Saccharobesus litoralis: one gene and its partner. The protein of the gene in region 2 interacts with the protein of the main gene of each other region in a pairwise test. Links are inferred from orthologs where the notes say so. Each region holds a gene or a part of one and is shown on either strand. Other genes may lie near its edges. The genes, in order: rlmB and tsaE.

Region 1 (15,581 bases), 2.1 Mb from region 2 along the record:
GCCAAGAGAAGTGGCGGATCGGATAGGTGTATATGGCAATTTCGTCTTCATCGTAGTAGCGATTTTCATAGCGAATGCTGGCACCGAGTAAGGGCTCTTCGTAGGTATGTCGCTCTAGCATGACTAAGCTAGCAGTTTGGTCTGGAAACTTTAGATCTTTGTCATAGTTGCTTGGGATCACTGGTAAAGGTTTAGGGGGTGCTTTTTCTGTTACCAGAATGGGATTTGTGACTTGGTTATTTTGTTGAGTGCTGTTGCAACTCAATAAAGCCAAGGGAATAAGTAAAACTTGGCAGATAAACTTCAACATCAGCCGCACCTTAAAATATAACCACAATTGTTATAATACTAGTTAATATTGCTAGTTTAGATGGACTATTTTTAGCCTTATAGCGAAGTATTCTCAGCCAGAACTGCTAATAACATAGCTTAATTAAAAATCGAGTTTTCTTGCTTGTCTGCTCGCATGTTAATTGAGTTCGCGTATACTTATAGATAATTGACACAAAAGAATAAATTTATGGCCAAACCTGCCAATACTCCTCAATATCACCCATTACTGGCTGAGAAAGTCGCAGCCTTTGTTGAACAATCACTGGCTCCCGTATCGTTTGAACAACTCTGCCATCAGCACAATACGTTAGATAACCATGCCCAACGTGAAATGCACGCTTGTCTGGAAGCGTTAGATGCAGAAGGGCGGGTGATTTTGGCCAAAAAAGACCAATATTCTACCCCTGAAAAATTGGGCTTGGTCACAGGTAAGGTTATTGGCCATCGCGAAGGGTTTGGCTTTTTAAACTCGGGTGCAGGCAAAGACTTGTTTATAGCAGGCCACATGATGACTGCTTATATTCACGGTGATTTTGTATTGGCTAAACTAGGCGGTTCTGACAAGAAAGGTCGACGTGAAGCACGTTTAATTCGTGTTTTACAAAGCCGTCAAGAAGCCATTGTCGGCCGCTATTTTGTCGAGCATGGTTTAGGGTTTGTCGTACCGGATGATAGTCGAATTCAACATGAAGTGATTATAGAGCCGGGCAACAATAAAAATGCCCGTCACGGCCAAATGGTGGTGGTTGATTTAATTAAACGCCCGTCAAAACGCACCAGTGCGATTGGTAAAGTATCGGAAGTATTGGGTGATCACATGGCACCGGGTATGGAAATTGACGTTGCTTTGCGCAATTACGATATTCCGCATAGTTGGTCGCGCAAGGTGCTTAAAGAATTAGATAAAATAGCGGACGAAGTTCCTGAACAAGCTAAATTAGAGCGACAAGATCTACGTCAGTTACCCTTGGTGACCATAGATGGTGAAGATGCCCGCGACTTTGATGACGCGGTTTATTGTGAGCGTAAGCGTTCTGGTGGTTGGCGTTTATGGGTAGCGATTGCTGATGTGAGTTATTACGTGCGGCCAGGTACCGAATTGGATAACCAAGCACAAGAAAGAGGCACATCCGTATACTTTCCTGAGCAAGTCGTGCCTATGTTGCCTGAAAAGTTATCTAACGGCTTATGTTCACTTAACCCTAATGTTGATCGCTTGTGTATGGTCTGTGAAATGACCATTAGTGAAGCTGGTAATTTGTCGGGTTATCAATTTTACCCTGCGGTGATGAATTCACATGCACGTTTAACTTACACTAAAGTGGGTAAAATTTTAGATGGTGATGAAAAGTTACGTGAGCAATATCAAGCTCAAGTACCACACCTAGAAAATCTGCACCAAATGTATCTGCGTTTAAAAGAACGACGCATGGAACGAGGTGCTATAGAATTTGAAACGCCAGAACCCAAATTTATTTTTAATGCTGATCGCAAAATAGATTCGATAGAGTTGGTTGTACGAAATGACGCTCACAAGCTAATCGAAGAAAGTATGATTTTAGCGAATGTTGCGGCGGCGAAGTTTATTGAAAAGCATAAAGCACAAGCGCTATTTCGCGTACATGAGCCGCCAGAAGGTGAGCGTTTAACTAAATTTATCGGTTTCTTAGGTGAACTTGGCATTACAGTCACTTTAGATAATCAAGATATTAGCCCACATACATACAAAGCTTTAGTCGAGCGCATTCAAGGTCGGCCTGATCAAGAGCTGATACAAACCATGATGTTACGCTCTATGCAGCAAGCTATATATAGTGGTGATAATCAAGGACACTTTGGCTTAGCGTTGAAAGGTTATTCGCATTTTACCTCGCCTATTCGTCGTTATCCTGATTTAGTTTTGCACCGAGCGATTAAATCTGTGTTGGTACAGCAAAAAGCCGCCAAGCGTCAAGGTGGTGAGTTTCAATACCAAGCGGAAGATATTGACCAGTTAGCTGAGCATACTTCAATGACTGAGCGCCGAGCTGATGAAGCCACGCGTGATGTGGCTAACTGGCTTAAATGCGAATTTATGCGTGACCATATTGGATGTACTTATGGCGGTGTTATTTCTGCGGTCACGAGTTTTGGCTTTTTCGTTCGTGTGCATGATTTGTACATTGAAGGTTTAGTGCATATTGGCTCCTTGGGTAACGATTACTATATTTTTGATAATGCCAAGCAACGTTTGGTTGGCGAGCGTACGCGTCAGGTTTATAAATTGGGAGATGAAGTCGTCATTCAAGTAACATCAGTAAACCTTGAAGAAAAGAAAATAGACTTTATCATAGCGCCGCCCGACGCTAAGTTGGATGAGATTGATGATAGGCGCGCGTCAGCCAGTACTAAGCAGCCGTCTAAGTCAGAACAATTGCGTAAAGAAAGTAGCGGCCAAGAACGAGCTGGATCGCGAAGCGACAAGAAAAACTCAGCTAAAAAGAGCCGTCGTTCGGGCAAAGGTAAATCTAAAGCCAAAACCAAAGGTAGTCGCACGCAACAATTAATGCAGCAAGAAAAATCAAAAGGCAAGGCCGGTAAGAAACCGGCAGCTAAGAAAAAAGCAGGGGCTGCGTCAAGCGGCGCCTCTAAAACTAAGCGCAAAAGTAAAAAGCGTTAGGAGATACAGAGTTTGAGTAAGTCTGAAACCATTTATGGTTTACATGCAGTTGAAGCGGCTTTGCAAAATGAACCTGAGCGATTCATTGAATTGCATGTGCTTAAAGGTCGAGAAGATAATAGATTAAATAGTATTTTACACTTAGCTAAGCGGATTGGTTTGCCGGTGCAAACGGCTAACCGACGGGCATTAGATGAGAAAACCCATAATGCGAGGCATCAAGGTGTTGTCGCGCGTGTAAAAGCCGCGCCTACATTAAATGAATCAGATTTAGATGTGATCCTTGATAAAAAAGGCCAATCTATCTTTTTACTTGTGCTCGACGGCGTGACGGATCCGCATAATATTGGCGCTTGTTTACGCACGGCAGATGCAGCAGGTGTAGACGCGTTAATTGTTCCAAAAGATAAATCAGCTAGTTTGACATCAACCGCACGCAAGGTGGCGTGTGGTGCTGCAGAAGCCGTACCTTTTATTCAAGTGACTAATTTATCGCGTACGTTAAAACATATACAAGACAAAGGCATTTGGATAGTGGGTACCGCAGGTGAAGCAACATCAACTTTGCATCAAGCTAAGTTAACCGGACCTATGGCATTGGTTATGGGAGCAGAAGGTAAAGGCATGCGCCGATTAACTCGTGAAAACTGTGATGAACTTATTTCTATCCCGATGGCGGGTGAAGTGTCTAGCCTGAATGTGAGTGTCGCGACGGGGGTTTGTTTATTTGAAATAGTGAGACAACGAAATTTATAGTTTTCTTGCTTGTTGCAACCTTGTTTCGTTGTAAAATAGCAAGCTATTCGTGCTGAGTGATAGCACAAATAGCTTGCAACCAATAAGATTGACCTTTAATCGTATATGGTTGGAATAGCTTGGCGTTTATGCTCTGTTTTGCGGTAGATATCGATAAGTTTATTGGCAACGTCTTCGGCTACCGCTTTCCCTTCTAAAAAGTCATCTATTTGGTCGTAGGTGATCCCTAACGCATTTTCATCTTCTTTTTGTGGGTCTAACTCTTCTAAATCAGCAGTAGGTGCTTTAGTGATTAAGTGCTCTGGTGCACCTAACTCTTTGGCTAATGCTCTGACTTGGCGTTTACTCAAGCCAAATAATGGCACTAAATCACATGCACCGTCACCATACTTCGTAAAGAAGCCAGTGATATTCTCAGCTGAATGGTCTGTACCTAATACTAATCCACCTAACATACCGGCAATCTCGTATTGAATGACCATGCGTGTACGGGCTTTGACGTTGCCTTTTACAAAGTCGATTAACTCATTTGATTGTGGTTTTAAACCCGCTAAGTTTAATTGACTTAGGGTTTCACTATGAATGCCATCTGCTCCCGGTTTGACATTGACGGCTAAGCTTTGTGAAGGCTGGATGAAATCGAGGGCCATTTGCGCATCGGCTTCGTCTGCTTGAATATCGTAAGGTAAACGCACAGCAACAAATTGATAGCCTTGACCATTTTCATTGAGTTCATTAACGGCTAGCTGGGCTAATCTGCCTAGCGTGGAAGAGTCAACTCCACCACTAATTCCCAGTACCAAGCTTTTAACACCGGCACTTTTCATTTGTTGTTTGATAAAGTCGATACGGCGGCGGATCTCAAATTTTACGTCTATTTGAGGCTGAACTTTCATTTGTTCTACTATATATGCTTGGTCCATATTCTTGATTTAGTTGGGGTAATTGACAAGATATATTCAATAATATCTAAAAAACTTGATCGAAACGACAATAAGTTAGCTATTATTGAGTATAAATAAAGTGAATCTTACTCAAGTCAATATTTGTTAAGGGAGTGAGTAGCCAGTGATACGTGTACAAATTTAAACATGATCAGTTGAGTTATCGCTTTTAAACAACAATTAAACCAAATAGGGGAAGGAAAATAATAATGAAATGTGTAACCGCTATTATTAAACCGTTTAAGCTAGATGATGTACGCGAAGCGTTAGCTGAAGTGGGAGTGACAGGCATTACCGTTACTGAGGTAAAAGGCTTTGGTCGTCAAAAAGGCCATAAAGAGACGTATCGCGGTGCTGAATACAGCATAGATTTTTTGCCTAAAGTGAAGTTAGAGATCGTACTGGCTGATGATCAAGTTGAAAAAAGTATTGAAGCAGTCATGAATGCCGCGAGCACAGGTAAAATTGGTGATGGTAAAATATTCGTGACCAATGTTGAGCATGTGATCCGCATTCGAACTGGCGAAGAAAACGAAAGCGCCTTGTAATCGGTTAAATCATACAAGTTATAGGCAAAGCGATCAGGTTTTAGGGGAAGCTGTCAAAGCTACCGCGTCCTGCTCTCGCCCCTTACCTGCATCCATGCAGGCAAGCTTCGAGACCCCATGAGCATATGCTCTACTATGTGATTGGGGTTGCCTAAAAGGATTTAGGTAGTAGGACGACGCAGGAGCCAAAGTCGAGAGTAAGCGCTGACAATGAACCATAAGGCCTGAGCGAGAAGACTATAGCTAGGATAATCTAGCTAACTTAACTAACGCTATTGATTAATTATTGTATTCAAACTCCAACTCTCCAACTTGATGCCAAAAATGGCTGGTATCCACCACTTCTACTAAACCGGCTAGCGAATCAGAAAACTTTTCAATTTCTTCTGCTTTATGTGGGTTGAATTGGCGAATGTAGTTTAACTGTTGGTCTATTTGTGCCAGATTGCTTTCTCCAACGGGCAAAATGTTGAGCCACAAGCTGCTTAATTGTGCTTTGTTCAACGTTTGACGAATAAAGTGCTGAATATTTCTTACGTTGGCGCCCGCTCGCGATTGCTTGGGTATGTCGACTTGATTTGGCTGTATTTGGAAGATTAATTCATCTTGTATCGCTTTGCCATTACGACTAAATAAATCAATTGAGCGAATTAATGGCGGTTTACGTTTGTCATCATGGATGATTTGAAAAACTGAAATTCTGTTTTTATTGACCGGCGACTGCAGTTTGGTCAGTGTTTTGAGCTCTTGCGTTTTATAGTCAGCGACTAACAGGCGATCAAAATAAAAACCTTGGCGATTTTTAAATATGCCATAGCCTATACTTGGATAGAAGTTAATAAATAATGTACGTAGTGCGCGTTGCAGTAAGACAAATTTATCGTACTTGTCGTTAACCTTTAATCGCTCAGCATTAGATTCAAATAGCTTTTGCATAAAGCCAACGACTTTTTCTTGCTGTGGATCAACCAGCTCAAGGTGTAGATCCATACTTTCTAAATTGATCCCCACAACGCGATATAAAGTTTTATTTAATGCATTAGCCTCGCCAAATTTAATAAAGTCACTCGCGGTAACTTGTACCACATCACCTTGTACTAAAGGCAAGCTCATGGTCGAGGCTCGCACTTTTAAGCCGCAGGTGGACATATCCATAGAAGTGCAAGCCATCGTATCAGAGTACTTTTGATGCGTTAATGCTAAACGAGTTTGATAAAAGTAGCGGATTTCTTGGCGCGCGCATTGCGGCTCAACACTGAGTATAGATATATTGGCGACTTTTAAACGTGGTGCCATTAACGATGTCAGTTTTTGAGTATTCTCTGCGGTTAATTGATATTTAGCTGGAGGAACAAGTAATTTTTCATGCTCTGTTAAGCGTTGCAGCATGACACAATGGGTTAAATTATTAATTGGCTCTAAGGCCGTATTCGCGTCCTCTTCACTGCTATACCAGTTATATTTAATGGTGTGGATATCCTCAGGTGCAATTGCAAACGCTTTAACACTGAATACAGCGAGTGTTCCGTGTTTTTTAGCAAAGGCTAAAAAGGGCATTAATAAATCTTTTTGCTGCAGTTCACTGAGTGTGGCCGATAAAAAAACAACTTTATCTTGGCGAATAAATTTAATGGCTAATAAGGTTTCATTTTGCGCGAGTGGTAATTGCGGCCAATTTGCATAAATGATTGAATGCAGGCGTTGGGCTTTTCGCTCATCTTCAAAAAATGTTAACTCTTGCTTGGTAAATTCATTAGTCAGGCAGTGACGTACAGCTGTGGCTTGATTATCTTTTACACTAATAAATATGGGTAACCAATGGGTTTGCTTTAATAAGTGATCTTCAATTAAGCGGGATTCAGCTAAATCTTTTGCGTTGGCAATATCAACTTTAAAGCGCGCTCTGTTTTCTGTTATGTAGCCATCTAAAAAACTAGCCCAGTCAAAGGAGTCACTTTTTAATGCGATACCGATTTTTTGACTACCATCAGGTTCAGGCTTATTGGAAGTGAACATCACTTTGTATTCAAACGTAGGCTCACAATCGAATGTATAATCACGAGTTAAAGAGTGAAAATTGACTTGAATGGTTTGCCCTAACTTTATTAAGCCAAATGGCTCAACTTTGAGCTGGCAGCCGCTGCGTGAAATATTCGAGGTAAATAGCTCAGTAGGCTCTAAATCGGGAGCTGAGACAATAACGGGTTTAGACAGGTAAATGCGCTCTTCCAGACGGCGCGTGGTGCGTCCTAAAACCGTCATTGGTACTTCATATTCTTTTATTGCCTGCTCATATTTATATTGTTTTTCGTACTCTTGATATTGGGCGGGGTCGGTGATTGCTTCGTATACACCTTCGGTATATTGATTGCCAAACTTTTCGACTTCTAAAACAAACATACGCTTGCCGACAGGATCTAGGTAAAAGCGTTTGTCACCCCAATTAAATTCACTGACGTCGTATTCACTGAAGGTCGACATGTCGATAGAGCGTTGGAATGGTTTAAATAATCGCGCTAATTCGCCCTTAATTGAAAACTGTTGAGGTTTGGTTAGCCGGCTGCAGGTTTTATCAAAGGCCAGTGGAAAAGTAGATTTATTGTAATAGGGGATAAGCAGATCGACGAATTTGCGAAGTTTAGGATCCAACTTAGCAGTATTACTAACCATACATCATTATTATCAATTATTGGTTTGCTGAGTATAGGTGATAATACGAGCGGTTGGAAATAAGTAAAGTGACTGATTTTCAGTTAAATGGTCGATTAAGCTGAAAATAGCTTGTGGTAAATAAAAAGTAGAGAGATAGATATAAAAAAGGGTGCTCATTGGCACCCTTTTATGACGTTTAAGGAGCATGTGTTAATTAATGTAGTACACGAGCTCGAATAGTACCGTCAATTTGCTTTAATTCTTCTAACGCTGCTTCTGCGTCATCTGAATCAACTTCAATCACTACATACCCAATTTCGGCATTGGTTTGAAGGAACTGAGCTGAGATATTGATGTTTTTCTCAGCAAACAATAAGTTGATTTTTGTTAACACACCCGGTTGGTTTTTGTGAATGTGTAACAAGCGGCTGCGACCTGCATGCTCAGGTAGTGACGCTTCAGGGAAGTTAACCGCAGAAAGCGTAGAGCCGTTGTCGCTATATTTAGCCAGTTTACCAGCTACTTCGATACCGATATTCTCTTGCGCTTCTTGAGTGCTACCACCAATGTGCGGCGTCAAAATAACATTGTCTAAACCGCGTAGTGGCGATTGGAATTCTTCATCATTACCTTTTGGCTCAACTGGGAATACGTCAATAGCTGCGCCAGACAGTTTGCCACTTTTGATTGATTCCGCTAATGCATCAATATCGACCACAGTACCGCGTGAAGCATTGATTAAGATAGCACCTTGCTTCATGGCTTCTAAGTCGGCCGCACCAAACATGTTTTTAGTTTGTGGCGTTTCAGGTACATGAAGTGATACCACGTCAGCCTTGGCTAATAGATCTAACTTAGAGACTTGCTTAGCGTTACCTAAAGGTAGCTTATCTTCTACATCATAGAAAATAACCTGCATGCCGATAGTTTCAGCCAAGATACCTAGCTGCGTGCCGATGTGGCCATAGCCGATAATACCTAGCGTTTTACCACGGGCTTCGTATGAACCTACAGCTGACTTATCCCAGCCACCACGGTGGGCTTTGGCATTTTTAGCAGGGATTTGACGTAATAATAATAAGGTTTGGCCTAATACTAGCTCAGCTACGCTACGCGTGTTTGAAAAAGGAGCATTAAATACAGGTACACCTAAGGCTTGTGCTGCACTTAAATCAACTTGGTTAGTACCAATACAAAAACAGCCTATGCCAACTAATTTTTCAGCAGCGTTTAAAACTTTTTCGGTTAAGTGAGTACGAGAGCGAATACCAATAAAATGAACGTCCTTGATTTTTTCAATCAGCTCTTCTTCAGGTAATGAAGTTTTCAAATACTCAATATTTGAATACCCATTGTTACGTAAGGTTTCCACGGCTGTTTGATGCACGCCTTCTAGTAGAAGGACTTTGATTTTATCTTTAGCTAAAGAATAGTTGCTCATTTTCTCTGACCAGTTGGGTATCGTTTACTACGCAAATAACTAGATATTCTGGTTGCTTGCGCCTCACGTACCGTAAAAATACATAAAACGAATCGATATAATTGTACTGTTTTTTATATCTCTTTTACACCGTTATTATCGGCGACCAACACGATATCTGCGCCGCGATGCGCAAACAAACCATTAGTGACAACGCCGACTATTTGGTTGAGTTGGGTTTCTAAGTGCATAGGGGCATCTATGCGTAAGTTGTGAACGTCTAAGATCACATTGCCGTTATCGGTAACGACCCCTTGGCGGTAGACAGGATCACCACCAAGACTGACAATTTCTCTGGCTACATAACTGCGTGCCATCGGGATAACTTCAACAGGTAGAGGAAATTCACCTAATGTGTCTACCATTTTGCTGTCATCAATTATGCAAACGAACTTTTTAGCGACAGCCGAAACGATTTTTTCTCGAGTTAACGCTGCACCACCGCCTTTGATCATGGCTTTATCCGCGTTTATTTCATCTGCGCCATCAACATAAACATCTAAACTATCTACGTCATTTAAGCTATATACTTCAATACCGAGTGCTTTTAATTTTTCGGTGGACGCTTCTGAGCTTGACACGGCACCTTTTATTTCATGCGCGATTGGCGCAAGTGCGTCAATAAAATAATTTACGGTAGAGCCAGTGCCAACACCAATGATGTCGCCTGGTTTGACAAATTTTACTGCGGCTTCGCCCACGGCTTTCTTTTTTTGATTTTGATCCACGTTTGGTTTACCTGTCGCTGGTTTATTAGTGTGTCTGACATTAAAACAAAAGCTTTTGCGGCTTATTGGCGTGCGCTAGCTTACTTGAACCAAGCTCTTTGATGGCTTGTTAATCGATGAGAAAATTTTGGCGGGTATGATACGTGAAAGCCTGATTATTCGCCATAAAAAAAGCTGTTATTCAAGCATGTTTAAAATGAAAATATTTCACTTGGGGTAATAATTGTCGGTAATGGCACATCCCAAGCTTGATTTGGTAAAGAAGGTAGATATTGGCAGTCATGCGCTAAGCCCACTAGTAAGGGTTTAGTTTGTGGTTGCAACAAGCTAAATGCGAAGGTGCGATCGTAATAGCCACCTCCCATGCCAAGCCTTTGCCCTTGCTGGTCAAAGGCGACTAATGGAGTAAAAACCACATCCAATTCTTTAACGGGACATATTGCTTGGCTTGATAGCTGGGGCTCACTAATACCAAATTTATTCAGGATTAAAGGCTCGTCTTTTTGGTATTGTAAAAATAACAGATGACCCGCTGTAAAAGGGTGCAATACCGGTAAATAAACCGTGATATTTTGTTGCCATAACCAATCAATAATTAAATGCGTATTTAGCTCACCATCATTGGCGAGATATATAGCCACGTTTTTAATTGGCTGTTGATGGCAATGCGAGTTAAACCATATTTTTACTTGCTTGAGTATAGATTGCGCAGCCGCTTGTTGCTGTTGTGGAGTCAGAGCTTGACGAGCTTGGCGTATTTGTTGGCGTAGGGCTTTTCTGGGTTCGAGAGCTTGTTTGGTCATCTTTGGTTTTATATTAATAGCGTTTATTTAATCAATGTCACGTACGACAATTGCTGGGTTATTAACAGGCGAAGATCATCGACTTGCTCTACAGGAAAAAAGAACTTTAATTGACCACCTTTGGTATAAGGGAAATGCACCAAGCCAACTTGATTTTGATCAGTTAGCCAAGCAAGTTGGCCGATGTCATAGTGAGTCAGATTTTGCTTATTAATTTTATCCAGTACCACTTGGCTTATTTGCTTGCCAGATAATTTGTGTTCATTAACTATGATGGCGTCGGGTGTCACCTGAATACAAGAGTGAATATTCTCAACCCATTGCTCAGATACTAATTTTTCGCTTGGCAGAAAACCGCCAATAAATGCGCCAATGAGCACAAAGCTAATCGCGCTAGCATATTCTTGGTTTGTGCAAACATAAATACTGGCGATTAAGGTAAAAAAACAAAATTGTTTTTGCCAATAAGAAAGGTGTAACCAGCGTTGTTTTATCTTTTGCCAAATGGGCATGTTTCATCCTGTGAGTATATAACCACTTGCTAAATTGTAGGGTCGATTTTACATCGACAAACCTTTCGTTAGCCGAAATAAATTCGGCCCTACAATGGAACGGGTCTTTAATCTCGCACGCTTTTCTACTTAGGTTGCTAATAAAACGAACTCAACAACATGTCAGAACTTTTGTGTCGCAGTACTATTATACGTCCTGATTCAGGTCTTGTTAACTCAAACTGGAATTAAGCGTAAGCCGAAATATGGGTTTCGCGAGGTAAGCTATTAGTGTGGTAATGGCGCTGTATTTTGAGTGCGCGCGTAGTGATACGTTCGTCAGCTTGGGCAATCGTATCGCTAAAACGTAGTGTTGCTTCAGAAGAATTTGCTGTAGCGGTTACGTTATTATCTTGATTAAGTGCGGCCGTTTCTTCATAGGCTAAAGAGGCTTTGGCTTCAAATACCGGAACAGGCTCAACGTTGATATTCTCAGCTTCTATTGCATCGGCTTTAATAACCTTGGCAGGTGCACTAGGTTGGCTGGGCGTTGCAGCGCTAACGTCGGGCGAATTTTGACTTGACTCTATTGTGTCTTGTAGCATTTCAGCTTGCGCTGACTGGCGTTTAGATGCCGCTTCTGCTGCAACACGACGATCCTGAGCTGAAGGTTCAGCAGGCGCTAGTGCGGCTCTTTGCACTTGCTCCATTTTACGGGCTGTAGCCTCAGGGTCGTTAGGCACTTCCGACACATCAATTTTGACTTCACCACCGACAGCGTAGCGATTACCATCAGGGCCTTTTTCATATTCATAGCTAGGTGAACCCGCATATTGGCCACCGATAGATGCGTGTGCTTGTTCATGCGTTTTGACTTCGCGATCACGCTCTTTTAATTCGGCTAGTTGTTGGCGTTCTTGCTCTTCTTGTTGAGCTTGCTGACGATCTTTACCACGATTTTCTTGATCGTCCGTCGCGTCTTTTTGTTCGCCTTGGTTTTGTACATCTTGCTGGCGTGACTCTTCAGCCTGAGCTTGTTGTTGTGATTTTATATAATCGTAGGTAAGAGGCTGCTGTCGGCCAGCTGCTTTTTCGCTATCTGAGCCTAAACCACGCTCGGCGGCGGAATTTTCGGATTCAGTGGTTTGCGGAATTAATTGACGGGCAAGCGCATCTTTACGGGCCTGCTCTGTGTGCGGGTTTGCCGTATTGAGATTTAAGTTAACAGGAAACTGGGTAACTATGTTCATGGTCAGTCAGTTTGCTCGTATACGCGCCTATCAAATTAAAAAACTATCGAATTAATCAGCGTTAAGCTTTTAAGTCGATAATTTTACCAATTACTTCGTCAGTTGTTTGTAACGCTTTGATATTGGCACTCGCGGCATTACGTTGCTCTAACAAAGAGGTTAATTTATCTGTAGTAGACGTTATTGGCTCACGGTTAGCGTTTTCAGCTAAGCTTTGTTCTTCTGCTTTGCTTTGTAATGCTTCGCGTTGTTGCGGCAAACTTTCTGATGCAATTTTGTGGGAGGTTTGGCTTATACCCTCTGATGCTTTTTGTAACCCTGCTAAACTTGTATTAAAAGCGGATCCAATTTGCATACAACCACCTATTGCAAAAAAACATATTGTTTGGCTGTGAAAAAAATCACATACCGACTACTACACCTCTTTCTATTATCGTATAAAAATCAGACAAATTAAAGTTTTTGATAGATCTTACAGCAATTATTGGTGAAGCTGTATATGCAAGCACTGATGGCCTTTTTACTGTTATTTTGCCAAGTTAAGCCATCTTAGATTGGTGGGACCCATTTAATCTCTATGCTTCGCGCAGGGGTGAACCTATGCTTCAGCATCCTTTATTCACAATTTCTCTACTTAAGGTCGATAATAAGCTTCCTCTGTAATTTCATGGTCTGTGAGTAGATGAGTCATTAAATCTGCCCATGAATCAAACAAAACATACCGGATTGTGACTCTGAAGTTTTCCCATAAAAAACGCTTTGAACCGTACTCTTGCCGACACTGTTGGTACGCTCCATCTGTCAATTCAAAGATTTGATGGTAGAAAAAGGCAAGCAAGGTCAGTAGGTACATGTTGTAACTTAAATTCTCGTGGCCATGACCGTAGTTATGTTCAACTTCATACCCTTGGTTTTTAAGGCTGTTGAAGCATTCGTTTTCTATTTTCCATCGACAGCGCCCTGCTTTCGCCAACGCAATCACATTGTCTTTATTTATCTCAATGTCACTGACCCAGCTACCAAGATATGTCTGTTTACCCTTTTTGATTTGCCGATATTCTAGATAATTGACATGGATACTCTTTTCGCCACCATGAAGTGGCACATCATTTTGCCAACTAAATTGGTGAGTCACGTCTTTTTCATCTGTGTATGACTGACTAGATAGTGACTCATAAGCCGCTAACCAGTCATACAGGTACTTATGGTCATCTTTCTTTGCCATAAATAGAAAGCTAAACCCTTCTGCCAATGTCGATTCGATTAAGGGTTGTTTCGACATTAAACCGTCACCGCAAATAATAAAGGATTGACGAGGGTGAGCTTTTTTCAGCCTTTTTACAAAGCGCTTAGCCGCATTCATTTCACAGTCTTGTTTTTTCGCACCGTCTGTATTTTTTATGGCTTCAGGCATAACCGGAATAACCTGTCGCTGACTTGGATGCATAATGGCACCTTGTAATACCGCATGGTTATAGGTGATTTCGCCATTACGATGTTGCTTCGTTAGGCAGCCGTCACAGTGGACACTTTTGGAGCTGTGGTATTGAGTTCCATCAATGGCACAAAGGAGTTTACCAGGTAGCACTTCAAAGCTTTGTAAGTGATGATGACGTCTAAGTCGTTCAAAGTAATCTTTAAAAACCGGTGCAAAGCATTCACTGTCTATGGTATCCAGAATGTCTTTCATCTGGTTGTCTTTGGGCGTCTCTTTGATACGAAATAGGGTATTTAAATTACTTCGTTGATACTTTCTCTCTAGTCTTTTTTGGAATTGAACCAGCGAAGGGTCTTGAAAATACATACAAGCAAACGCACTCATGACTGTATCGTGAAGGGTGTACGTGCACTTGCCTTGTTGACGAGGATCATCAAAACTTTCAATATGCGATGACATGGCTTTTCGCAACGCATCGAAACTAAGGTGCTTTTTACTTTTCGTTAAAGAATTCAAAATTATGCAAGCCAATTAATTATGGTATTAGCATGCAACACTTAAATCATTTTGTCTGTGATCTTTTTCCACACTTGTTGTGATCGATTGACCTATCTCGACAAATTTAGCGCGAAAACTTTATTTTTTAGTCCCTTGTAAACCTTGAATTCCTTGGCGTTGTGTATTTACCAATAATTGCTGTAGATCTTAATTGACTAAAGACGATCTTTTTACTCATTTTAAATTTTGGCTAAACCGAATTATTTCTTCAATAAAATCATCAAGATGCGAAATAAAAGGCGCGTGAGAAGCTTTAGCGAAAACTACTGACTCGGCAGAAGGTTGAAAAACTTTAATTTTTTCTATGGCTTTTTGCGGGACAAGCGCATCTAAGCGTCCATATAAACGCAGGGTAGGTAAGGTAATATTACTTATGTTTTTCCGTAAATCAGCTTGTTCTAATATGGTTAATCCGCCTTTTAATGCATTCAAATGGGGCGAAGGATATTCGAGTAATTGCTGTTTCAATTGGCGAATATCTTGTTTTGCAGTTGGGCTGCCCATGGCTTGAATGGCTAAAAAGCGTTCAAGTGTGACTTGATAGTCTTGTGCAAGCTGCTGCTGAAAACCGCTTAATACAGCGGGTTTAATACCTGGCCAGTCTGTTGTTTGACAAGCTTGAAAGTAAGGCGTGCTGGCAATGGTGATAAGTGCAGTGAGTTTACTTGGGTGGTGCAGCGCTAAGTACTGAGCTACCAAACCTCCCAGAGACCAACCAGCAATTATGCCAGGTTCATTAATATCATTGGCAATATCGTCGCTGATTGCCGCTAAAGTGTACGGTTCTAAATCACGCTGACTTTTATTACCAAATCCAGCAATATCTAAGCACTTTACGCGAAATTTAGTCGATAATTTTTCGACGACAGGTAACCAAACAGCTTGGTTCATGCCCCAACCATGGACAAAATAAATAAGCGGTTTATTATTCAAGTTATACT
Region 2 (15,470 bases):
ATTGGCTTTTTTTAAGGCATTAATACTCACATCATAGCGAGCGGCCAACACAGACAAAGAATCGCCACGCCGCACAATATATTCACGCTCATTGTATAAGGACGCATACAATGTTCCATCAGGTGGATTGGCGCGGAAATAGTTGTTTACGGCTTTAAACAACGCATTGGCTAGTTTTTGCTGATGATCGCGCTGGTTTAATAAGCGCTCTTCTGTTGGGTTGGAAATAAAGCCGGTTTCAACCAAGATAGACGGAATATCCGGTGACTTCAGTACGGCAAGACTCGCGGCTTGCGGCGCTTTTTTATGCATTTTAGTTACGCGTTTCAATTCGCCAATTATTTTGTTACTTATCTCATAACTTGTGGCGATTGAGTGCTCCATTGACATATCCAACAAGGCTTTAGCCAGATATTTTTCGTTAGCTGTGTCACTGATAACTTCAGCTGCACCACCAAGTAATTCGGAATGTTTTTCTTTTTGTTCAAGCCAGCGACCGATTTCACTGTTGGCTCTGCGCATAGATAGCATCCAAACCGACGCCCCACGAGGTTGTGGTGTTGTAAACGCATCAGCGTGGATGGAAACCAGTAAGTCAGCTTTGCTCTTTCTTGCCAGTTCGGAGCGTTTGTTTAGGCCAACATAATAATCACCAGTGCGGATCATGACGGCTTTCATGCCTTTTTGTTTATCAATTAAGGCTTTAAGCCGCTTGGAAATTTGCAGCGTGACTTTTTTCTCATAATTGCCTTTCGCACCAATGGAACCAGGGTCTTCACCACCATGTCCGGCATCTATAGCAATAATTAAATCGCGGTTAGTGGTGTTGGTTGCGGTTTTGACCGGTTGATTGACGGTTTGCTTGCCTTCTAGGTCAACCACTAAACGATCGCCATAAGGTTGAGTGGGGGCTAATGCGAAAATATTGGCGTTGAGTGGCTGAGCAAGTTCAATCACGACTCGCCGACTATTTTTTATTTTTGGCGTGCTGTAGCGGATCTTTTTAACTAGTTTGCCTTTGGCCGCGACGGAGGTTAAATCTAACCCTTTACCAGTGTCTTTAAAATCGAGCACCAGACGATTCGGGTTGGTTAAAAAGAAATGTTCAACGCTTGGTTTGTTGGAAAGATCAAATACGACACGGGTTTTGTCGGGGGACGGCCAAATTCGAACACCATTAATTTTGTTCGCTGCATTGACGCAAAAGGTCAAAAGCAAACTGAAAAAGATCAAACTGTGAGATAGCCACTTTTTCATGATGATTAATGTGTTTAAGTTAGTGCCGAAAGTATTTTTTCGCCGCGCGCCGAGTTTGCGTTTAAGCGGATCGCACGATGGTCGTCAACATATTGCATATTAACCAGAATATCGGCAGGTTCCAACCAACCGACGCCTTTTTCCGGCCATTCTATTAAACAAAGGTTATTACCACTGAAATAATCGCGTATGCCCATGAATTCAAGCTCTTCTGGATCGGCTAGGCGATATAAATCAAAATGATAAATATTGACTGACTCGAGCTCATAAGGTTCCACCAAGGTGTAAGTCGGGCTTTTTACATTGCCTTGATAATTAAAGCTTTGAATGAGACCGCGACTAAAGGTGGTTTTGCCCGCCCCCAAGTCGCCTTCTAAATAAATAATACAAGGCATTTCAAGTGAAGCTGCCAATTTTTTGCCAAACGCAACGGTTGCGTCAGCATCAATAAGTTCAAAGTATAATTCTGTCATAGCCACTAAAATGCTTGGTCTCGTGGCGAGCTGGATGAATTAAACCATCTAGCGCAATGCTTACGGATTGACCAATGTTCGAATATGTGCAATTAAATCACTGGCTATCATACCACGTTCTCCTGTTTGTGCAGCAAGATCCCCCGCAGCAGCATGCAAACAAACGGCTAATTCGGCGGCTTGAAACCTTGAATATTGATGAGCTGGTTGTTGGGCTAGCATAGCGGCACATATGCCTGCTAACACATCGCCCATGCCGGCACTCGACATGCCTGGGTTACCCGCAGTGCAAATATGAGTTTGCTGGCTGGAAGTGATGAGTGTTCCTGCGCCTTTTAAAATACTAATGCCGCCATAGCGAGCCGATATTTCGTAATTGGCCGCGTAACGGTCTAACTCTATTTTGTCGGTATTTTGCGCCATTAAACGTGCCGCTTCGCCTGTATGTGGTGTCAAAATCCACTGGGTATTTTTGTGTGGATGTTCAGCCAACCAATTCAAGCCATCCGCGTCTATCACCATGGGTTTATTTAGGCGACAGATATGGCTCATTAAACCATTAGCCCAACCTGTACGTCCCATACCTGGTCCTGCTAATACCACATCGGCTTTATCTATCAGCTCTTGACTGGTCTGCTCAAGGCCATTGACACCAAATACCATGAGTTCAGGGCGGCCGTTGGCAACTTGTAATACATTGTCTGGGTGAGTAATAACCGACACTAAGCCTGCACCCGATCGTAAGCAGGATTCGGCAGCCATTTTTATCGCCCCCGCCATGCCTTTGTCACCACCAATACACACAACATGGCCAAATACACCTTTATAACTGGCGCGTTTACGTGCGGGTAATAAGCTGCGTAGCTCACTCCATTCACTGCGGCGATAATAAGGCTTATTTTGTTGCTCAAAGGTATTTGCCACCGTTAAGTCTGCAAAATGCAGAGTGCCTACATGGTCAGCCGCTTTGGCGGTTAATAAGCCTGACTTAACACCAATAAAAGTGACTGTGTGGTCTGCTATTATCGCGTTGCCTAAAATGGCACCGGTTGTCGCATTTAAACCCGAGGGAATATCAACGCTAATGGTTAATGCGCTGGCTTGATTGATGTTATCGACAATGGTTGACCAACTGGCTGCCAAGGGTCTTAGTGCGCCTGTGCCTAAAATGGCGTCAATAATAACGTCGTATTGGTTAAATTGAATTTGCTCTGATGGCAGTACGTTGCGGCCTAGCGCGATATAATCGTTGTAAGCGGTTAGTGCATCCCCTTTATACGGTGGGCAATCGGGCATAGACATCACATCGATATGCCAGCCAGCGAGTTTGGCTAACTTGGCGATGACAAAACCATCCCCCCCGTTGTTACCTGCGCCGCAGACAACTAGCATTTTTGCTGGTTGGCGATAAATCGCTTGCACTAAACTAAATGTAGCTTGGCCGGCATTTAGCATTAACTGATAAAGAGAAAGATTGTTGGCGATAGCCGCTTGTGCCTCTTGATTACGCACTTGTTCTGGAGTGTAAACCGCTAACGGTAAAGATGACGTTATCATCACATTGCCCTGATTTTTTTAAATAAACTTTGCGTACGTTTTATGTTGTCTTTGTAACATAAAAATGAACGTGGCAAAATTCTCTGATTATTTTCTTGGATCTATCCCTAAAATGACATTAACGGCTGAACAACTCGTACACATTAAAAGCCAAATTAAAGCTATGGCGCAAACGTTAGGTTTTCAGGCGTTGGGGGTAAGTGATATTGATTTATCAATTGAAGAGCCTCGTTTACAAGCTTGGTTAGATAACAATTATCACGGAGAAATGGATTATATGGCGCGCCACGGCATGATGCGCGCCCGTCCTGCCGAGTTGCAACCTGGCACTTTGCGCGTGATTTCTGTGCGCATGGATTATTTACCCGAAGAGGCTTATTTCGCCCAAGATCTCAAAGAACCAAACACGGCCTTTATTAGCCGCTATGCCTTGGGGCGTGACTATCATAAGTTGATCCGCAATCGTTTAAAACGCTTAGGGCAACAGATAAGTGAAAAGCTAGAACAAGAATTAGGCTTTCGGCCTTTTGTTGATTCCGCCCCCATTTTAGAAAGACCACTTGCCGCTAAAGCCGGGTTGGGCTGGGTTGGTAAGCACTCACTTTTGCTGGATGAAAAAGCCGGTTCTTGGTTTTTTCTAGGTGAGTTGTTAGTTGATTTACCCTTGCCGGTTGACGAGCCAGTTCAAGAGCAATGTGGCAGTTGTGTGGCTTGTATGACCATGTGTCCGACCCAAGCTATTGTGGCGCCATACGTCGTCGATGGCCGACGCTGTATTTCTTACCTGACAATTGAACTGCAAGAGGCAATTCCTGAAGAATTTCGACCGTTAATCGGTAATCGAATCTACGGCTGTGACGATTGCCAGTTAGTTTGCCCATGGAACCGTTATGCCGAGTTAAGCTGTGAGCAGGATTTTCAAAAAAGAGGTAATGTTGCAAGTCAGGACTTACTTACCTTGTGGGCATGGGACGAAGATACTTTTTTAAAGAATACCGAGGGCTCGGCCATTCGCCGCATTGGTCATCAGCGTTGGTTACGTAATATCGCGGTCGCACTAGGTAATGCGCCATACTCTGCGGCGATTGTCAGCGCATTAACCAGTAAGCGAGTTGAGGTGAGTGAGCTAGTGGTTGAGCATATCGATTGGGCTTTAGCTCAGCAGGCAGAAAAACAAAAGCAACAAGTTAATCTGGATAAAAAAACACAACGCCTGATCCGCATTGTGGAAAAAGGCTTACCGCGTGATGCTTAGCTAAATGTTATACTTGGTAATAGGCGGTCGAATTATTTTTGTTTGGCTAATTGATGAAAAGTTTGAGTCATATCTGCGCTGAAATACTGCAACATCGCCTGTAACACTTGCTGGTGATAGTGACTTGGATTATATGCGGAATTTGTTGTTTTGCTTACTGTACTTGATGGTCGATTATGTGCAGGACAGACTGTTTAATATCAACTGATTTATACTCAGAAAAAGGCGCTTGACCTGCATTAATATCGGGTTTTGTTTTAACAACAGTAGAACGCGCTTGTTGATCTGTCAAATATTGGCGGTTGCGGCAGAATAATACTCTCCCGCGCTACAACAGAACAGCGCGAGAGAGCCAGTTTTGATAATTGAAATATTACAGCATACGTACTTCGCGCTGCGGGAACGGAATAACAAAACCGTGTTGGCGTAGAGTATCGAGTATCATTAATAATAAATCGCCACCGACACGATTTTTACCATCATCAATACCTTCCATCCAAAACTCGACAAACATATTGATGCCTGAATCACCAAAGCTGGCGATCTCGCAATCGGGTTGTTCTTCAATAGGTAGATGTTCACCGCTAATGACTGTTGGGTGGCTGGCGACGACTTCTTTTATTAGTGGGACGAGTTTGTGAATATCTGAATCATAGGCCACTGAAAAGTCGACGCGATAGCGTTGTTTTTTATCTTTATGGGTCCAGTTGGTAAAGGTTGAGCTGATAAACTTTTCGTTAGGTACGACAATGTCTTTACCGTCAAAGGTTTCTAAGGTGATGGCTCTGAGTTTGATCTCACGCACCAAACCTTCTTTGCCTTCTTCTAGCTCAACATAGTCACCCAGCGAGATTGAGCGGTCGAGCAATATAATCAAACCTGAAATAAAGTTTGAGGCGATTGACTGTAAACCAAAACCTAAACCTAAACCAACAGCACCACCGAATACCGCCAGTGTGGTGATATTGATGCCAATAATTTGTAAAAACGCCAGCGAAATAACCACGAATAGCACTATTTCATATAGCTTGGTGGCGACTTCTTTGGTGCGAAGATCCAAACTAGGTTGATTATTGATAGCGTTGGTGCCGGCTTTTTTGGATACGCCACCAACCCAAAATAATAAAGCGCCAAATATCAATACTTTAACAATGTCATAAGCGGATATGGATTTATCACCCACCGAGATGGCAATCGATTCCAGAATAGCGGTTAATGAAGACAGCAAGCCCAGCATGTGTAACAACAATACGGTTATCGTGCACCACTGTACCGCTTTGGTGGCGACGCTGCCTTTGACCATGTAGGAGATAAAACCATTGATCATAACTAGCGAAGCAAAGAATATGGCAATCGTAATTAACCAAGATTGCTTAAGTAATTGCTCGCCATAGTGGGCACTCATGCTTAAAAATAAAAAGGTTAAAATGGGAACGCTTAACGTTTGAATAGCGGCCAATACTTTAAAGGCTTTGCGTTCTTGTACTGTGTCGTCTTTACTAGCTTGTGTTTTGGTATTGGAAAAAACCATACGACTTAAAAACCAAGCTAAGCCGATAGATCCTATGATAAACAGCAGTTGGTAAAAAAACTCGCCCGAGCTAATGCTGGTTTGTAACATCTCCCACAGGCGTTTTATTTTTTCATTAATAACAGATATTTGCATGTAACTTAAGTCCATCAGAAAGACTATAGTCTAAGAATAGTAAGAAACGACACTATAGCGCTAATTTTAAAATTGCCTAGTGAAAAGTGGGTTATTGATTACTGTTTTATCACACCAAGCTAATGAGCCTGTTTAACCATTGTCGCCAGACATTTTTGTATAGTGTGGAATTTGACTAAAGCGTTTAAGCCAATCATTGATAGCTGGGTAGTCTGACAGGTCAAAGCCACCTTCATGCGCGACATGGGTGTATGCATATAAACTAATATCAGCAATTGTGGGTTTGTCCTCTATCAAGAATGGCGTTTTACCCAATTGCTGTTCCATGACAGCCAGAGCCTTGTGGCCACCGGTTTGTTTGGCATGATATTCAGCTTCACGCTCTTTAGGTAAACCTAAGTATTTATTGATATAGCGAGCTACAGCAATATAAGGTTCGTGACTATATTGTTCAAAAAATTGCCACTGTAGAACACGAGCGCGCTGTAATTTATCTGTGGGTAGGTAGTCTGTGCCGTCGGCTAGGTAGTTAAGTATGGCGTTTGATTCAGCCAAGTATTCGCCATTATCCAAGGCTAATAATGGTATTTTTCCATTGGCATTTTTCTGCTTAAACTCGACTGTTTGGCATTCCCCAGCCAATATATCCACATGTTGCCATTGATGGGGTATTTGTAAAAACTCGAGCAGTAGTTTGATTTTATAGCAGTTGCCAGACAGCAAATCGCCGTAAACAGTGTACATAGTATTTCCTTATCGTGTATGTGAACGAACATCTTAGGCGAAACGTAAAAATAAACAAAGGGGTATGTGCTGCAAAGGAGGGATGACTTAAGGTGAAATGCCTGTTTAGCCAAATAATGAGTGATAGTAATTGTGATTAGGCAAGCTATGTTTTTTGGCTCTGAATTAAACCAGAGCCAAAATGAGTGTTTTATGTTGCTTAGGTGCGATACTCTGCGTTTATACGCACATAGTCGTAACTAAAATCACAGGTCCATACTGTGGCTTGTTGCTCGCCACGGTTAAGTTTGACTGTGATGTCAATTTCTTCTTTATCCATCACTGCTTGGCCGTCTTCTTCTTGATAGCTTGCGGCGCGGCCACCTTTTTCGGCAACCAGAACATCACCAAAATACAATTCAAGGCTGTCGGTATTTAAATCTTCTAGTGATGCACATTCACGCGAGGCGTAACCGATGGCGGCTAATACGCGACCCAAGTTAGGATCAGAGGCGAACATAGCGGTTTTGACTAATGGGCTTTTACCAATTGAGAAGCCGATGGTTTTCGCTTCTTCAACGGTTTTGGCACCTTGAATTGAGACCGTCATAAACTTAGTTGCACCTTCGCCATCGCGTACTATGCACTGCGCTAGGTATTGTGCGGCTTCGGTTAGGGCCGCATATATCTCGTTAAAACCAGCATCTTCTCGGCTAGTAATCGCAGGGCTATCGCCTTGGCCAGTAGCGATAATCATAAAAGAGTCGTTAGTTGAAGTATCACCGTCGACCGAGATACAGTTAAACGACACGTCGGTGATCTCTTTGGTGATTTCATCTAGCAGGCTTTGTTCAATGTTGGCATCGGTCGCGATGTAAGCCAACATGGTGGCCATATTCGGGTGGATCATACCGGCGCCTTTTGACATACCTGTGATATTCACGGTATTGCCGTTGACATCCAAGGTCTTGCTGTAGGCTTTCGGCGCGACGTCTGTAGTCATAATAGACCAAGCGGCGTTGTGCCAGTTATCGGCATCAAGATTAGCCACGGCTTTCGGTAAACCAGCAAGCAAAGTGTCCATCGGTAAATGTTCTAAAATGACACCGGTTGAAAAAGGTAGCACTTGCTCTGGTGATATTTGCATTATTTCAGCCAGTTGCTGACAAGTTGTTTGAGCATCTTGCATGCCTACATCACCGGTTCCCGCATTAGCATTACCAGTATTGATCACCATAGCGCGAATACCTTGTTTGGCAGCAAGGTGCTTTTTACATAAGGTAACGGGCGCTGCACAAAAGCGGTTTAAGGTGAACACTCCGGATACTGAACTGCCTGCGGCTATTTCAATAACCAGCATGTCTTTGCGATTGGCTTTTTTAATGCCGGCTTCGGCCCAGCCTAAACGAATGCCCTTAATCGGGGTTAAAACTTGATCTTCAATTGCGGGTAAATTAACTGGCATAACTCTTCTGCTAGTGATTAATCCATTGGGTATCAAGTGATTTTACGATTAGGTACACCAGCATGCAAAAATAAGTTGGAATAGCTTATCGAGTTTGGGCGTTTTGAGGTGTGACGATTATTAAGAGTGAGTTTAAAAATTAGCTGCGGGTTAAAGGTTAACCACGAATTATAGATGTTGTAATTTTAAGTAAATTGGATTAGTTTTTTGAGTTGAGTGACCATCCATTGAGAACATGGTGTCGCGAGACAAATATAAACTGGCAGTTTTACAATTCATCAAATCATAAGAGAAAAAATAATGAAAAAAACTCTGTTAATAGCAATTTCCGTGTATGCAGCTAGTTTTTGCGCTCAAGCAGACTATTTAATGGAATTAAAAGATTCCTCGGAAAATTTAATAGAAAGTGCTTGTGTTAAGAGTTATAGCTATTCAAATAACTCAGCGAGTTTGGATAGTCCTAAAATAAGAAAAGTGCAAAAGTATTCTACTGAAGAAACCCTAACAAACATTATATATTTAGATAGACCTGTCTATCGTAGAGTAATCCCTGTAGACGGCATTTATAATTGAACGTTAGGAACATTCCCTGAAATTGATTTTCTCGTAAATGACGTAATAAATATGAGGCAGTCTGGCGGAAACAATACGTTTTCCGGTTACGATATTACAAATTACTATGCAGATATTCGCCTAAATGGAAATAAAAGCTTAGATATTGCTAGTTCATTTTCCCCTTCATTTGGTTATTTTGGTGAAGTCGTGATCGAATATACTAAAGTCAATGATTATGGGTTATCAGGAAATGATTCGTATAAAGAATATACGCATTATGTTTTAAGCTCAGATCCGGCAGATAATGTTGTAACCAAGGTAATTAATGACAACTTAGTTACCTACACGGGTGGTTATACGTATGATGATGTTACAGGGCAGTGTACAAACTAACAGTCGCATAATGTAAAGTGTCAAAAGCATGGCTTTAGTTCCTAACTAACTGAAGCCATGCTTTTATTCCCAAGTATCGCTGACTACAGGAGCATTAATGTTATGGAATTCAAGTATTTTAAAAATCCAGATAAATTTGCTTTTTTAACATCAGAGCCTGAAGCTTGTTCTGTTTGTGGAAAGCTCGAAGTTTGTTTTGATGCTGGAGGTTACTCGGGCATTAATAGTATTGATTGTATTTGTTTTGAGTGCCTTGCATCTGGAAAGCTTATAGATTTAGACATTGAACCAAATATGATATTTGATGATGGTTCAGAGGCGTCTAAGACAATAACATACAAAACACCTGCTTTACCTACTTGGCAAGAAACTGCTTGGCCAACAATCAAAGGAAGACAGCCTACATTCGAGTGCATTGCGTCGAAGCAGGATTTTTTGAACAAACAAGATTTTCTAGATTGCTTTATTGAAGATAATCAAACTCGTGAAGAGGTTGAATGGATTTGGGATACTCTTCCTGATAAAAAGTTATCTAGTTATGAGGATGCTAGTGATATATCAGTTTATCTGTTCAGTTTAGATAACAAGAAGTACTGGGTTTGGGACGCCAATTAATATTCATAACTAGTACGTCAAGTAGAGCTTTTAACAAAGCTAGGCATGATCCTTCATTAAGTATAACCAAGCTTGATTTACTCACTCTAAAAAACCTACTCTGTAATCAACACCGCTGGCGGCATACTACACGGTGGATTAATCGTCTTTGAATTGTATTCATCATTTTCACCATGCCAACGCGTTAATAAATTAACGATCCTTTCCGGTTTGTACTGAGCAAATGGCCCAAAGTTATTACGTTGTCGGTAGTCGCTTCTGGAGCAGATCAAAATTGGGTGATCTTATTTAGCAAAAACGGCGTAAAGCCTAGTTATAAAATACAAATACTCGAACGCCTATGACTAACGCAAAACTCATTTTCTTTTTTGATGGCTTGTGTCCTCTTTGTTTGGCTGAGGTGCGACAGCTAGAGAAGTTAGATACGGATAATAAAATTCGTATGGTCGATGTGTATTCTGAGCAATTCGAAAGTTTTAGCCAGCGTATTGATAAACTCGCTGCGCTTAAAAAACTGCATGGTTTAACGGATAAAGGTCAACTACTTGTCGGGTTAGATGTTACCTACCGAGCATGGCATTTAGTGGGGAAAGGTTTATGGTTTTCACCGATTAACTGGCCATGGTTAAGGCCGTTTTTAGATCTCGCCTATCGATTTTTTGCCCAACACCGAGCGTCAATTTCTTTGCTGTTAACAGGCAAACGCCACTGTGAAACCTGCCAATCGTCAAACCCTAAAGCAAAAATGCTTTCGTCAAAAGATCCAAAAGAAACACTATGACACATACTGATATTTTAGCCGATAGTTTAGTGATTGGTGCCAGTAGTGGCATTGCGCAAGCGCTTATCAAGCGTTTATTGGTTGCGCGTAAACAGGTTATTGCCGTTAGCCGTTGTGATTGTCCAAAAGACTTAGCAGCGGATAATTTAATTTGGCTTAAAACAGAATATGACGCGACTTGTATTGCGCGTACGACTAATCAAATCGCGAATTTAGTGGGGCGGGTCCATGATGTTTATATTTGTCATGGTGTTTTACACGATAATGAAAAAATGCCGGAGAAGAAGCTAGAGGATTTGGAATTTAGCTATATTGAGCAACTTTACCATTGCAACACTGTCGTTCCTGTTATGTGGCTAAAGCAAATATTACCTATTCTGACCAAGCAAACTTGCACCTATGTCACCGTGTTTAGTGCCCGTGTCGGCAGCATTGGTGATAATCAGTTAGGTGGTTGGTATGGGTACAGAGCATCTAAAGCTGCGCTGAATATGATGTTAAAAACTGCTAGCATTGAATTAAAACGCCGCGCCAAGGGCGTTAAATTAATAGCCTTTCATCCCGGCACCACAAATACACCTTTATCCAAACCATTTCAAAAACGGGTCGAAGAAGGCAAGCTTTTTACTCCAGAATTTGTTGCCAGACAGCTATTGGCTATCCAACAAGGTTTAGTGCCAGACGGTGAGCTGGCGTATATAGATTGGCAAGGTGAAGAGATAGCGTATTAGGGGGGCAAGGCATTGCTCGAATCCTATTGTGGATAACCCAGATTTTTGTCAGTGTGGTTTAGAAAGTTACCTTGAGAACTCTTGAGTTTGTGGGTGATCCCGCGGATATTGTTGGATAAACAGGTAAGGCTTAAGATCTTACCTGTTAATAAATTAACCTCAATTCTGGATAATAAATCCGTTTCTGGAGGCTCTTTGAACCAAGCTCTTGTAAACAATTGGGCGTTAAGTTCACTTGCAATAGGCTAGCTATTGACGCGTAAACTTGCCTTGCCCTCCATGGATGGAGGGTAAGGAGATAATGCATGGAGCAATTATCTTTGTTCTTGGCTCAAATTTCTCTCCAGAAATAGAAAGGAAGTTCTGTTGGTTATCAAAACTTGTTAACTAACGGAAATTAATAGTGTCGCAATTCTTAACCAGAGTTGAGGTTAAATTAAGCTTTAAGCGAGATTACATAGGATCGCCGCATTCAATTTTTGAAACTATGTTGATTCCATTACCTGATGCTGTTTTCTTCACCCATCCACCGGCAGGCGCGTTGTACTCTGCATAAGAGCCTTGATAAATGGTCTCGATTTCTTGTGTGCCAGGCATGAAACCATTACCCGTACAGAAAATAACATTAATAGGTAGTGACCAGCCATTTAATACAGCAGTTTCGGCAAAACGTAAGTTTTGGCCGTTAACGTTTACCGTAGGGTCAATAAATACGCCATTTGCAGGCGTAACTGGCTCTGGCGAGTAACAGGTGATTTTTGAAATGTAAGGTGAAGAATATTCGCCACCAAGAGTTTCACCCATTTTCCATTCGGTATTGGCGCTTTGTCCTACAGGTATCGCGTAGTAGTGGGGTTGACCACTGGTTTCAGGAAAAAACTTAAGCTCAGTGTTTTTGTAATACTGATAGCCTTTGGCTTTACAGAAAACATCTCCTGATGTCGCCACAATATTCAAGTTGTAACCATAGGGTGTTGTTACCATACGCGGCGAATCAAACACTTTTTCAGCCGCCAAAGCATTGCTTGACATAACTAAACCCGTCGCAATTGTTGATAGTGCCAGTATTAATTTATTCATTTTTTATCCTTTTAATTGTTAAGTTGTTTTAATGTTTAATAAAACATTTAATAGTTAACAATTATTTTGAGTGTGGATCAACCCCTTATTTATAAATTTATAAAGGATGGGCGATAAGCTACAGCTAAATTGTGCGGATTTCAGGTAGTGTCGGCTTCGCGTTAAAGCCTTTACGAAGCGGTTGGGGTATTTGTTGCGTCCCCCCAACTATTTACATTCTTGGGACAAGTTTTTAAAGTTCTTGCAAATTATCCAACCAAACTTGACCTTGTTGAATAATCGCTTGTTGTTGCTCTTTATCCATTTTATCCCAGTTGCGATACGGCATGGCGAGGCGTGGGTTTTTACCTAGGGTTGGACGATGGTTGTTGAGGAAAGTCCAATACAAGCTGTTAAATGGGCAGGCTTTGCGGCCTGTTTTTTGTTTAACATCGTAATAGCAGGTTTTGCAGTAGTCGCTCATGCGGTTGATATAGGCACCGCTGCTGGCGTAAGGTTTTGAGGCGAATAGGCCACCATCGGCATACAAGGCCATGCCGCGGGTGTTGGGCATTTCTACCCATTCAATGGCATCAATGTAAATGCCTAAATACCATGCATCGACTTCTTCTGGGTTAATGCCGGTTAGCAAACAAAAATTGCCGATTACCATTAGGCGTTGAATATGATGGGCGTATGCATAATCTAGCGATTGGTTTATCGATTGTTGCATACAGTTCATTTTGGTTTTGCCGTGCCAAAAGTAACTGGGCAGTGTGCGGCTAGCATTTAGATAATTGAGTTGTGAGTACTGCTCGGTATTTTGCCAATACACCAACCTAACAAATTCACGCCAGCCTAAAATTTGCCTAACAAAGCCTTCGATTTGGGCTAGGTCAATATTCGCATTTTGATGATAAGCGGCAAGCGCATGAGCAATCACTTGCTTAGGTGAAAGCATTTTACTATTGAGCGCAAATGATAAGCGGCTATGGTACAACGACCAGCTATGTGCCGATTGGCAAGTCATGGCATCTTGAAATTGACCAAACAGGGGTAAGCAATAACGACAAAAATACTTGAGTAATTCGAGTGCTTGGCTGCGGTTAATTGGCCAAAGTAGGTTATCTTCGCATTTGCCAAAACTCACAACTTGATGACGTTGCAAGCGGCTGAGAATATCCTTAACTGGGTTAGCGAAAACCAAGGGTTCAGGTAGCTGTTTGATATCGGCGGGTTTAAACGATTTACGGTTTTGCGCGTCATAATTCCATTTGCCACCAACCGGTTGTTGATCGTCCATTAAAATATCAAAGCGCTTACGTAACTTACGATAGAAAAACTCCATCTTGCTGCTTTTGCCGGGTTTGAGATAGGTATCAAACTCGTCAAAGGGTAAATAAAAATGCTCGGTGTCGTATTCAATTTTTTCACAAGCCAAGTTACGTAATTGGCGCAGCAAGCGGTTCTCATCAGGTCTTTGATATTCAAATATGCTGATTTGATGCTGTTGCATAATGGCCGCGAGCAATTCAGGTAAGTTTTTATGGGCTTGGCTTTCGTCTAGCGTTAAATGCAAAACTTGATGCCCCGCGCTTTGCAAGCCATTGGCGAAGGCCTGCATGGCCGCGAAAAACGCGACTATTTTCTGGGTATGATGTTTAACATAGTTAACTTCTTGGGGTAGTTCGGCAATTAAATACAATATATTCGGTTGCTTTTGTTTGTACCAAGAATGGCTCGCATTAAGTTGGTCACCCAATATTAGACGCAGCTTATGGTATTGCGTTGTCATATTCGTTTTGCCTTTTGTTTGCTTGAGCGCCGACAACGCTCTGAGCAGTATTTAACTTGCTGCCAGTCTTTCGCCCACTTTTTGCGCCATGTAAATGATCGTTCACATACAGGGCAGTCTTTTGTCGGTAAATGAACTTTTTTCATGGTGTGATTGATGGTTGGCTTTAGGCAAACATATAGTTAATAACGCGTTGCGCTGATAAGAATGCGCCTTCAATTCGGCCTCCTTGCGTCCAATCACCAATAACAACCACGCGGCGGCTGTCGTCAATCAAAGGGGGTAGTGATGTGTCGTTGACTAAATTGGCGTATCGCCAAAAGTGTTGGTAATGATGGTGAATAGTGAGCTGATTGTTGAATACTTTATCTAGCCATTGTTGGCCTTGAGGTAGAACAGTGTCTGCCGTTAAGGCTGTTGATGTTTCAGGTGAAAAATGTAGCATCCAGATGTCGTCAAAATTGTGTTTAATACAACGCTCAGGTTTGCTAGATAGTCGTGATAACCAAGAAACCGTATTGTCACCAAATACGCCTTGAATTGATGGGGCGACTTTTCCGGTAGTGGCGACACCTAGTGCCCAGCAAGGAGTGTGCACTTGCTTGGCAATTAGATAGCTTATATGTGTTTGTTGGTTTAGCAAGGCGCTTGCTTGTTCACCGGGAGTGGCGACAATTACCCAATCATAGCTGCCCAAAGCCAAATTATTGTCGCCTGTTAAACGCCAGCGATTATTAGTGTATTCAAGGTTTGTGACGCAGGTGTTTAACTGGAGGTTAACAGTACTCGCCAAGTATTTTACCGGACTATTCATGCAAGGGCTGCCAACATAGCGAGCCGTACTGTGATCCTCGGCATTAGTGTCAGTATCGGGAGAAGGTACTAGTCCTTGGTTCGTTACTTGATATGGCGTAAAGCGCCATTGTCTAACGATTCCTAGTTTAAGCCATTTTGCCAATTCCGCTCTAAATTCAGGGCTACGGGCAGTAAAGTATTGTGCGCCTAAATCTAATTCGCCCCAGTCTAAACGTTTAACAGCCATGCGTCCGCCACAACCGCGCGACTTTTCGAAAACCGTTACGTCGTAATCCAGTTTAGTTAATTGGTGGGCGCAGTGCAGCCCAGCTAACCCCGCTCCTATTACC

What was found.
Region 1: the proteins of tsaE (region 2) and rlmB interact in binary tests that used the Escherichia coli proteins (3 or more experiments, as listed by UniProt). The link is inferred for Saccharobesus litoralis from one-to-one orthologs.

What each region holds. Positions count from the first base shown.
Region 1 is NZ_CP026604.1:3,151,544-3,167,124, forward strand. Bases 2,076-4,876 are described here. They hold rlmB (23S rRNA (guanosine(2251)-2'-O)-methyltransferase RlmB), read left to right. Parts: upstream 2,076-3,004; coding sequence 3,005-3,748; downstream 3,749-4,876. Other genes in these bases: rnr (ribonuclease R), read left to right, coding at 2,076-2,992; nadE (ammonia-dependent NAD(+) synthetase), read right to left, coding at 3,844-4,671. In the rest of the region: C2869_RS11250 (hypothetical protein), read right to left, coding at 1-310; more of rnr, read left to right, coding at 521-2,075; C2869_RS11270 (P-II family nitrogen regulator), read left to right, coding at 4,902-5,240; C2869_RS11275 (PilZ domain-containing protein), read right to left, coding at 5,520-7,910; serA (phosphoglycerate dehydrogenase), read right to left, coding at 8,107-9,333; ribose-5-phosphate isomerase RpiA, read right to left, coding at 9,447-10,100; C2869_RS11290 (5-formyltetrahydrofolate cyclo-ligase), read right to left, coding at 10,292-10,903; C2869_RS11295 (hypothetical protein), read right to left, coding at 10,927-11,415; C2869_RS11300 (putative metalloprotease CJM1_0395 family protein), read right to left, coding at 11,643-12,644; C2869_RS11305 (hypothetical protein), read right to left, coding at 12,706-12,999; C2869_RS11310 (hypothetical protein), read right to left, coding at 13,279-14,541; pimeloyl-ACP methyl ester esterase BioH, read right to left, coding at 14,815-15,573. UniProt on the Escherichia coli protein: Specifically methylates the ribose of guanosine 2251 in 23S rRNA.
Region 2 is NZ_CP026604.1:5,214,798-5,230,267, reverse strand. The notes cover bases 2-2,691. They hold tsaE (tRNA (adenosine(37)-N6)-threonylcarbamoyltransferase complex ATPase subunit type 1 TsaE), read right to left. Parts: upstream 1,731-2,691; coding sequence 1,272-1,730; downstream 2-1,271. Other genes in these bases: C2869_RS19770 (NAD(P)H-hydrate dehydratase), read right to left, coding at 1,791-2,691; C2869_RS19780 (N-acetylmuramoyl-L-alanine amidase), read right to left, coding at 2-1,257. Outside these bases: more of C2869_RS19780, read right to left, coding at 1-1; more of C2869_RS19770, read right to left, coding at 2,692-3,287; tRNA epoxyqueuosine(34) reductase QueG, read left to right, coding at 3,400-4,542; C2869_RS19760 (mechanosensitive ion channel family protein), read right to left, coding at 4,916-6,208; C2869_RS19755 (glutathione S-transferase family protein), read right to left, coding at 6,341-6,952; bifunctional glutamate N-acetyltransferase/amino-acid acetyltransferase ArgJ, read right to left, coding at 7,152-8,396; C2869_RS22520 (hypothetical protein), read left to right, coding at 8,697-8,969; C2869_RS19745 (hypothetical protein), read left to right, coding at 9,021-9,344; C2869_RS19740 (CbrC family protein), read left to right, coding at 9,447-9,959; C2869_RS19735 (thiol-disulfide oxidoreductase DCC family protein), read left to right, coding at 10,300-10,740; C2869_RS19730 (SDR family NAD(P)-dependent oxidoreductase), read left to right, coding at 10,737-11,471; C2869_RS19725 (hypothetical protein), read right to left, coding at 11,925-12,551; C2869_RS19720 (cryptochrome/photolyase family protein), read right to left, coding at 12,784-14,325; C2869_RS19715 (DUF2256 domain-containing protein), read right to left, coding at 14,322-14,471; C2869_RS19710 (NAD(P)/FAD-dependent oxidoreductase), read right to left, coding at 14,492-15,470. UniProt on the Escherichia coli protein: Required for the formation of a threonylcarbamoyl group on adenosine at position 37 (t(6)A37) in tRNAs that read codons beginning with adenine.